Regions from separate parts of the Streptomyces sp. NPDC002088 genome, predicted to be linked through region 1. Evidence: riboswitches for the same ligand, from Rfam matches in the RefSeq annotation. Region 1 holds a riboswitch; the other holds the start of a gene.

Region 1 (3,173 bases):
GGGCAGGACGCCGTAGGCCCGTCGCCCGGTGAGGCCGTGCAGCATGTCGAGCCCGGGTTCCAGCAGCGACACGTCGCCGCGGAACTTGTTGACGAGGAACCCGGCGACGAACTCCTGGTCCTCGGGCGACAGCAGCGCGACGGTCCCGAAGAAGGACGCGAACACGCCCCCGCGGTCGATGTCGCCGACGACCAGGACCGGTAGCCGCGCATTGCGGGCGATGCCCATGTTCACGATGTCGGTGCGGCGAAGGTTGATCTCGGCCGGGCTGCCCGCCCCCTCACAGATCACCGCGTCATACGTGCCCCGCAACTCGGCGAGGCAGTCGAGCACGGTTCCGAGGAGCGCCTGCTGGCGCCCACCGTGGTAGCCGCGCGCGGTCATCTCGCCCACGGGCTTCCCCATGAGGACGACCTGGCTGCTCCGGTCGCTCCCGGGCTTGAGCAGCACGGGGTTCATCAGCGCGGTCGGCTCGACGCGCGCGGCCTGCGCCTGCATGGCCTGCGCGCGCCCGATCTCGGCGCCCTCGCGGGTGACGAAGGAATTCAGGGACATGTTCTGCGCCTTGAACGGCGCGACCTTGACGCCCTGCCGCACCAGCCACCGGCAGATTCCCGCGGTGACGACGCTCTTGCCGGCGTCGGAGGTGGTGCCGGCGACCAGGAGACCACCGCTCATGACGTACGCCCCTTCATAAGGAGTCCCGCGGCGGCACTGACGCCGAGCGCGAGCCAGCCGACGCGACGGGAGAGCCGTACGGCCCGGTCGATGTCCGCGACCCGGACGGCGCGTCCCTCACCGCCGTTGAGCACGGGCCGGTGCTCGACCCGCCCGGCGTAGGAGAGGGTCCCGCCGAGCCGCACGCCGAGGGCTCCCGCGAACGAGGCCTCCACGGGACCGGCGTTGGGACTCGGATGCCTGGCCGCGTCGGCCCGCCAGGCCCGTACGGCCCCCCGCGGATCGTCTCCGGCCACGGCCGCGAGTACGGCGGTGAGGCGGGCCCCCGGCCATCCGGCGACGTCGTCGAGCCGGGCGGACGCCCACCCGTAGCGCAGGTAGCGGGGCGACCTGTGGCCGACCATGGCGTCGAGGGTGTTCACGGCCCGGAACCCGAGCAGCCCCGGCACGCCCCCGACGGCTCCCCACACCAGGGCGCCGACGACGGCGTCGGAGGTGTTCTCGGCGACCGACTCGACGACGGCCCGGGCGATCCCGTCGGCGTCGAGAGCCTGCGGATCCCGCCCGCACAGATGCGGCAGCCGGGCGCGGGCACCCTCGACGTCCCCGGCTTCCAGGGCACGCCCGACGGCCCGGGCCTCCCGGGCGAGTGAGGTCCCCCCGACGACGGCCCAGGTGGCGGCGGCGGTGAGGGCGACGGAGGCGGCGGTGGAGGTACGTACGGCGCGGGCGGCCGTGGCGCCGAGCGCCACGGCGCCGCCGGCGCACACCACGGTGTGCAGCGCGCCCCGGCCCCGGTGGTCCCGCCACAACACCCGCTCCACGGCCCCGGCCGCCCGCCCGAACGCGGCGACCGGATGCCCACGGCGCGGATCGCCGAGGAGCAGGTCGCCGAGGAGGCCGGCCGTGGCGCCGTACGCGAAGACGCGATCGGCACGCATCCGCTCAGCCGATCGCGGCGGGACCGGGCAGAGACCTGGTGCTGAAGCTCAATCGGCAGCCGAGCATGGCGACATGTCCTCACTCAGGGTGTCCGCGCCCTGGTTCGATGAGACCGGCGGTGAGAGTTCCTGGCTCCCGGGGCTTACTACCCCGGTGACAGTGGCGGGACCGCGCCGGATTCGCACCGGCTTCCTCTCCTGCCGCCGTAGATGGCTCCGGCAGTCCACCACGGGCCCGGAAGGGCCGTCAACTTGCTGTTGACCTGGGGTGGAGGAGTGTGTGAAGGCCCACACGCGCGGCAGGTGACAGCTGTGTGAAGCCGGTTGGGCAAAGCGGAGGGCGGGAGGAACCCGTGGGTGCCTCCCGCCCTCGACTCGACGAACGGTGTGCCTGGGAGTCAGGCGACGATCAGGTAGATCCCGTAGCCCACCGCGGCCGCGCAGGCCGCGAAGCACGCGTACGCGCCCGTCACCGCCAGCGCGGCGGACCCACCCTGAGCGGAGGCCCGCTCCTGGCGCGAGAGGCCCATGATGCCGAGGGTGAACAGGGTCACGAGAGCCACGGTGACCACGAGGCTGACGCCGAACACGGAACCCAGGGTTGCCCAGTCGATGTTCATGGTGATGCTTCCTTCTTAACCGGGTGCGCGGGGCTCAGACGGCGGCGGCCGGCGGGGACACCGGCTCGGCGGTGGGGGCCGTGGCCTGGGCGGGGATCGTGGCCGGGGCGGGGATCGTGGCCGTGAGGTCCTCGGTCACCACGCCCGCGGGGGGCGGGGTCACCGCGGCGATCGCCGTGGTCACGACGCCGTCCGGCTCCTCCGTGTCGTTGACGTTGCTGTGGTCGACGACCTCGCGCCGGGAGAGCTTCCAGATCGCGGCGCTGGAGGCGATCAGGAAGACGGCGACGACCGCCGTGCCCCAGTCGCCGAGGTCCGTCACGGACTCGGCGAGGGCACCGACCACGGCGGCGGCCGGCAGGGTCAGGACCCAGGCGACGAGCATGCGGGTCGCGGTGGACCAGCGCACGACGCCGCCCTTGCGGCCGAGGCCCGCGCCCATCACCGAGCCGGAGACCGCGTGGGTGGTGGAGAGGGAGAAGCCGAGGTGGGAGGAGGCCAGGATGACCGTCGCGGCGCTGGTCTGGGCGGCGAAGCCCTGCTGCGGCTGGAGATCGGTCAGGCCGCTGCCCATGGTGCGGATGATGCGCCAGCCGCCGAGGTAGGTGCCGAGCGCGATGGCCAGACCGGCGGAGAGGATGACCCAGGTGGGCGGGTCGGAGTCGGGCGCGACGGCGCCGCCGGCGACCAGGGCGAGGGTGATGATGCCCATCGTCTTCTGCGCGTCGTTGGTGCCGTGGGCCAGCGAGACCAGGCCCGCCGAGGCGATCTGGCCCGCGCGGTAGCCCTTCGTGGCGGCCTTGCCGTCGGCCTTCTTGCCCAGCGTGTACGACAGGCGGGTGGCGAGCAGCGCGGCGACACCCGCGACGATCGGGGCCGCGACGGCCGGGATCATGACCTTGGTGACGAGCGCGTCGCCGTGGACCGCGCCCGT
Region 2 (3,173 bases), on a different contig from region 1:
GGCGACGGTGGAGGGCTGAGCGCGAGCCCGACGACAACGGGGGGCTCCGCCGGTTGGTGCCGGCTCAGTTGGTGTCGGCGGGCCGTACCGCCCACCGCTCCTCCACCTTCGCCAGCCGCCAGTACGCCACCGCCGCCGCCCATACGACGACGAACAGGCCGACGATGACGTAGCCGACGCTGTCCAGGTTCAGGCCGGCGATCCAGCCGGTGACGTCGTCGCGCAGGTCGAGCTTCTCGTGGAGGACGCCGACCAGTTCGATCGTGCCGATGAAGAAGGCGACGGCGATGGACAGGCCGGTGATGGTGAGGTTGTAGAACACCTTGCGGACGGGGTTCGAGAACGCCCACTGGTAGGCGAAGTTCATGAACGTGCCGTCGAGGGTGTCGAACAGGCTCATGCCCGCGGCGAAGAGGAGCGGCAGGCACAGGATCGCGTACCAGGGCAGGCCCGCCGCCGCGCCCGAGCCGGCCATCACCATCAGTGTGACCTCGGTGGCGGTGTCGAAGCCGAGGCCGAAGAGGAAACCGAGGGGGTACATCTGGCCGGGGCGGGAGATGGACTTGGTGAGGCGGCCCAGAATGCGGTTCATGAAGCCGCGGGAGTCCAGGTGCTGTTCGAGTTCCTTCTCGTCGTACGTTCCTGCCCGCATCGCCTTGAAGACCTTCAGGATGCCGAGCAGGGCGACCAGGTTGAGGGCGGCGATGAGATAGAGGAAGGTGCCGGAGATCGTCGTCCCCATGAAGCCGAGGACCTGGTGGGTGCTGGAGTCCTCGTTCATCACCCGGCCGGCGAGCTGCGTGCCGCCCGCGATCAGCAGCGCGAGCAGCACCACCACGCTGGAGTGCCCCAGCGCGAACCAGAAACCCACCGACACCGGCCGCTTGCCGTCGGCCATCAGCTTGCGGGTGGTGTTGTCGATCGCGGCGATGTGGTCGGCATCGAAGGCGTGCCGCATGCCGAGGGTGTAGGCGGTGATGCCGAGGCCGACGCCGAAGGCCTTGGCGCCGACCTCGTAGTGCTCCGGCACGACGAGGAGGAAGAGGATTCCGAAGGCGACGACGTGCAGGACGGCGATCACCGCCATCAGCCCCGCTGTCTTGACGGTGTCCTCGCGCCGCCACTTGAAGGACGTCGCAGACGTCTCCGGCGTCGTCCCGGCGGCCGTGGGGGCAGCGTTGGGCAGGGTCATCCGGTTCACGCTCCAGCACCTCGTGGATCACTTCGTGAGATGCCGTGGCCGGTCTCCTGGCTTACGGGTCGTACGTTTCCGCCCCTGCCTTCCCGGTCGTACGACCAGTGGCCCGGCTGGTGCCGGACGGGACGGGAACTCCCCGATCACAGTGGCGAGGGCCGCTCCGGCATCACACCGGCTTCCCGAACACCACGGCCCGCCCACCGTAGGGGTGCGAGGCGTCCCCTGCATAGCTGCATACCTGCGCAGGTATTCAAGATCACATAGTGGTGCCTGCGAGGATGGCGCCATGCATCTCGTCCCGGCCGACCGCGCCGACCGCCGCACGATCGACGGCCACCGGGTGTGCGACGCGATCGCCGCCATCGGCGAGCCCGGTCACGTCCGCACCTGGGCCGACCGCTTCTCCCTGCTCGCCGACCCCAAACGCCTCGCCCTGCTGTTGGCCCTGCACCGCACCGGCCCTCTGGCCGTCTCCGACCTGGCGATCGCGACCGGCATGAACGACCCGGCCGTGTCGCAGGCACTTCGGCTGCTGCGGGCGGCCGGCGTCGTGGAGGGGGAGAAGGAGGGGCGGGTCGTGCGGTACCGGGTGGTGGACGAGGACGTACGGGCGCTGCTCAAGCACTGTTCCGCGGACGGGGGATGACGCACGGGCGCCCCGGCAGGCGAGGGTGTCGGACGCGTCCACGCAGGGAATGGCCCCCTCCGGACGACGTAAAACGTTCCCCTTCCGGGCAATGTGGACAGGCTTTCCGGTGTTGCCCGACCACGTCCCAAAGGAGACCGCGTGCCTGATCTGCCCGACCTCTCCTCCCGGAACCCCGACTGGTGGCGCCAGGCCGTCGTCTACCAGGTCTATCCCCGCAGCTTCGCCGACGCCGACGGCGACGGGCTCGGCGACATCCGGGGCGTCACCGAGCGCCTGACCCACCTCGCCGCCCTCGGTGCCGACGCCCTGTGGCTCAGCCCCTTCTACCCCTCCGAACTCGCCGACGGAGGCTACGACGTCGCCGACCACCGGGACGTCGACCCGCGCCTGGGCACCCTCGACGACTTCGACGCCATGGTCGCCGAGGCGCACCGGCTGGGCCTGAAGGTCATCGTCGACATCGTCCCCAACCACACCTCGCGCCGGCACCCGTGGTTCGAGGAGGCGCTGCGCTCCGGCCCCGGGTCCGCCGCCCGCGATCGGTACGTCTTCCGCGACGGGCGGGGTGCGCACGGCGAACTGCCGCCCACCGACTGGCAGTCCGTCTTCGGCGGCAGCGCGTGGCGACGCGTCCCGGACGGGCAGTGGTACCTGCATCTCTTCGCCCCCGAGCAGCCCGACCTGAACTGGGACCACGAGGAGGTCCGCGCCGACTTCCGCACCACCCTGCGCTTCTGGTCCGACCGCGGTGTCGACGGCTTCCGCGTCGATGTCGCGCACGCACTCACCAAGGACCTCACCGAGCCGCTGCGGGACGTCGGCGACGTCGGCGCGACCGGCGAGGAGGCCCTCGACCACGTGCCGCCCGGCAGCCATCCGTACTACGACCGCGACGAGGTCCACGAGATCTACCGCGACTGGCGCAAGATCTTCGACGCCTACTCCCCGCCCCGCACGGCGGTCGCCGAGGCCTGGGTGCCGGGCGCCCGCCGCGCGCTGTACGCGCGCCCGGACGAACTCGGCCAGGCCTTCAACTTCGAGTACCTGCAAGCGCGATGGGACGCCGACGAGCTGCGCCAGGTCATCACCGACTCCCTCGCCACCGCCCGCGCGGCCGGCGCCTCCGCCACCTGGGTGCTGTCCAACCACGACGTCGTACGGCACGCCTCCCGGCTGACGCTCCCGCCGGGCACGGACGAGAACACCTGGCTGCTGTCCGGCGGTCACGCGCCCGCCGTCGACGCGGACGCCGGGCTGCGGCGGGCCCGGGCGGCGACCCTGCTGATGCTGGCGCTGCCCGGATCGTCGTACCTCTACCAAGGTGAG

What was found. A riboswitch is a leader RNA that binds a small molecule or an ion and turns the genes downstream of it on or off. The one in region 1 is predicted to bind cobalamin.
Region 2: another riboswitch for cobalamin. It lies ahead of nicT (Nickel transporter NicT); the one in region 1 lies ahead of ABT114_RS34355 (cobalamin biosynthesis protein).

Annotation. Positions count from the first base shown of each region.
Region 1 covers NZ_JBEOXO010000020.1:122,447-125,619, forward strand. The annotation lists gene ABT114_RS34350 (cobyric acid synthase) at 1-678, opposite strand, end outside; gene ABT114_RS34355 (cobalamin biosynthesis protein) at 675-1,619, opposite strand; cobalamin riboswitch at 1,724-1,863, opposite strand; gene ABT114_RS34360 (hypothetical protein) at 2,018-2,239, opposite strand; gene ABT114_RS34365 (inorganic phosphate transporter) at 2,274-3,173, opposite strand, start outside.
Region 2 covers NZ_JBEOXO010000002.1:384,846-388,018, reverse strand. The annotation lists gene ABT114_RS05510 (nucleoside hydrolase) at 1-19, shown strand, start outside; gene nicT (Nickel transporter NicT) at 65-1,192, opposite strand; cobalamin riboswitch at 1,222-1,404, opposite strand; gene ABT114_RS05500 (ArsR/SmtB family transcription factor) at 1,485-1,844, shown strand; gene ABT114_RS05495 (glycoside hydrolase family 13 protein) at 1,986-3,173, shown strand, end outside.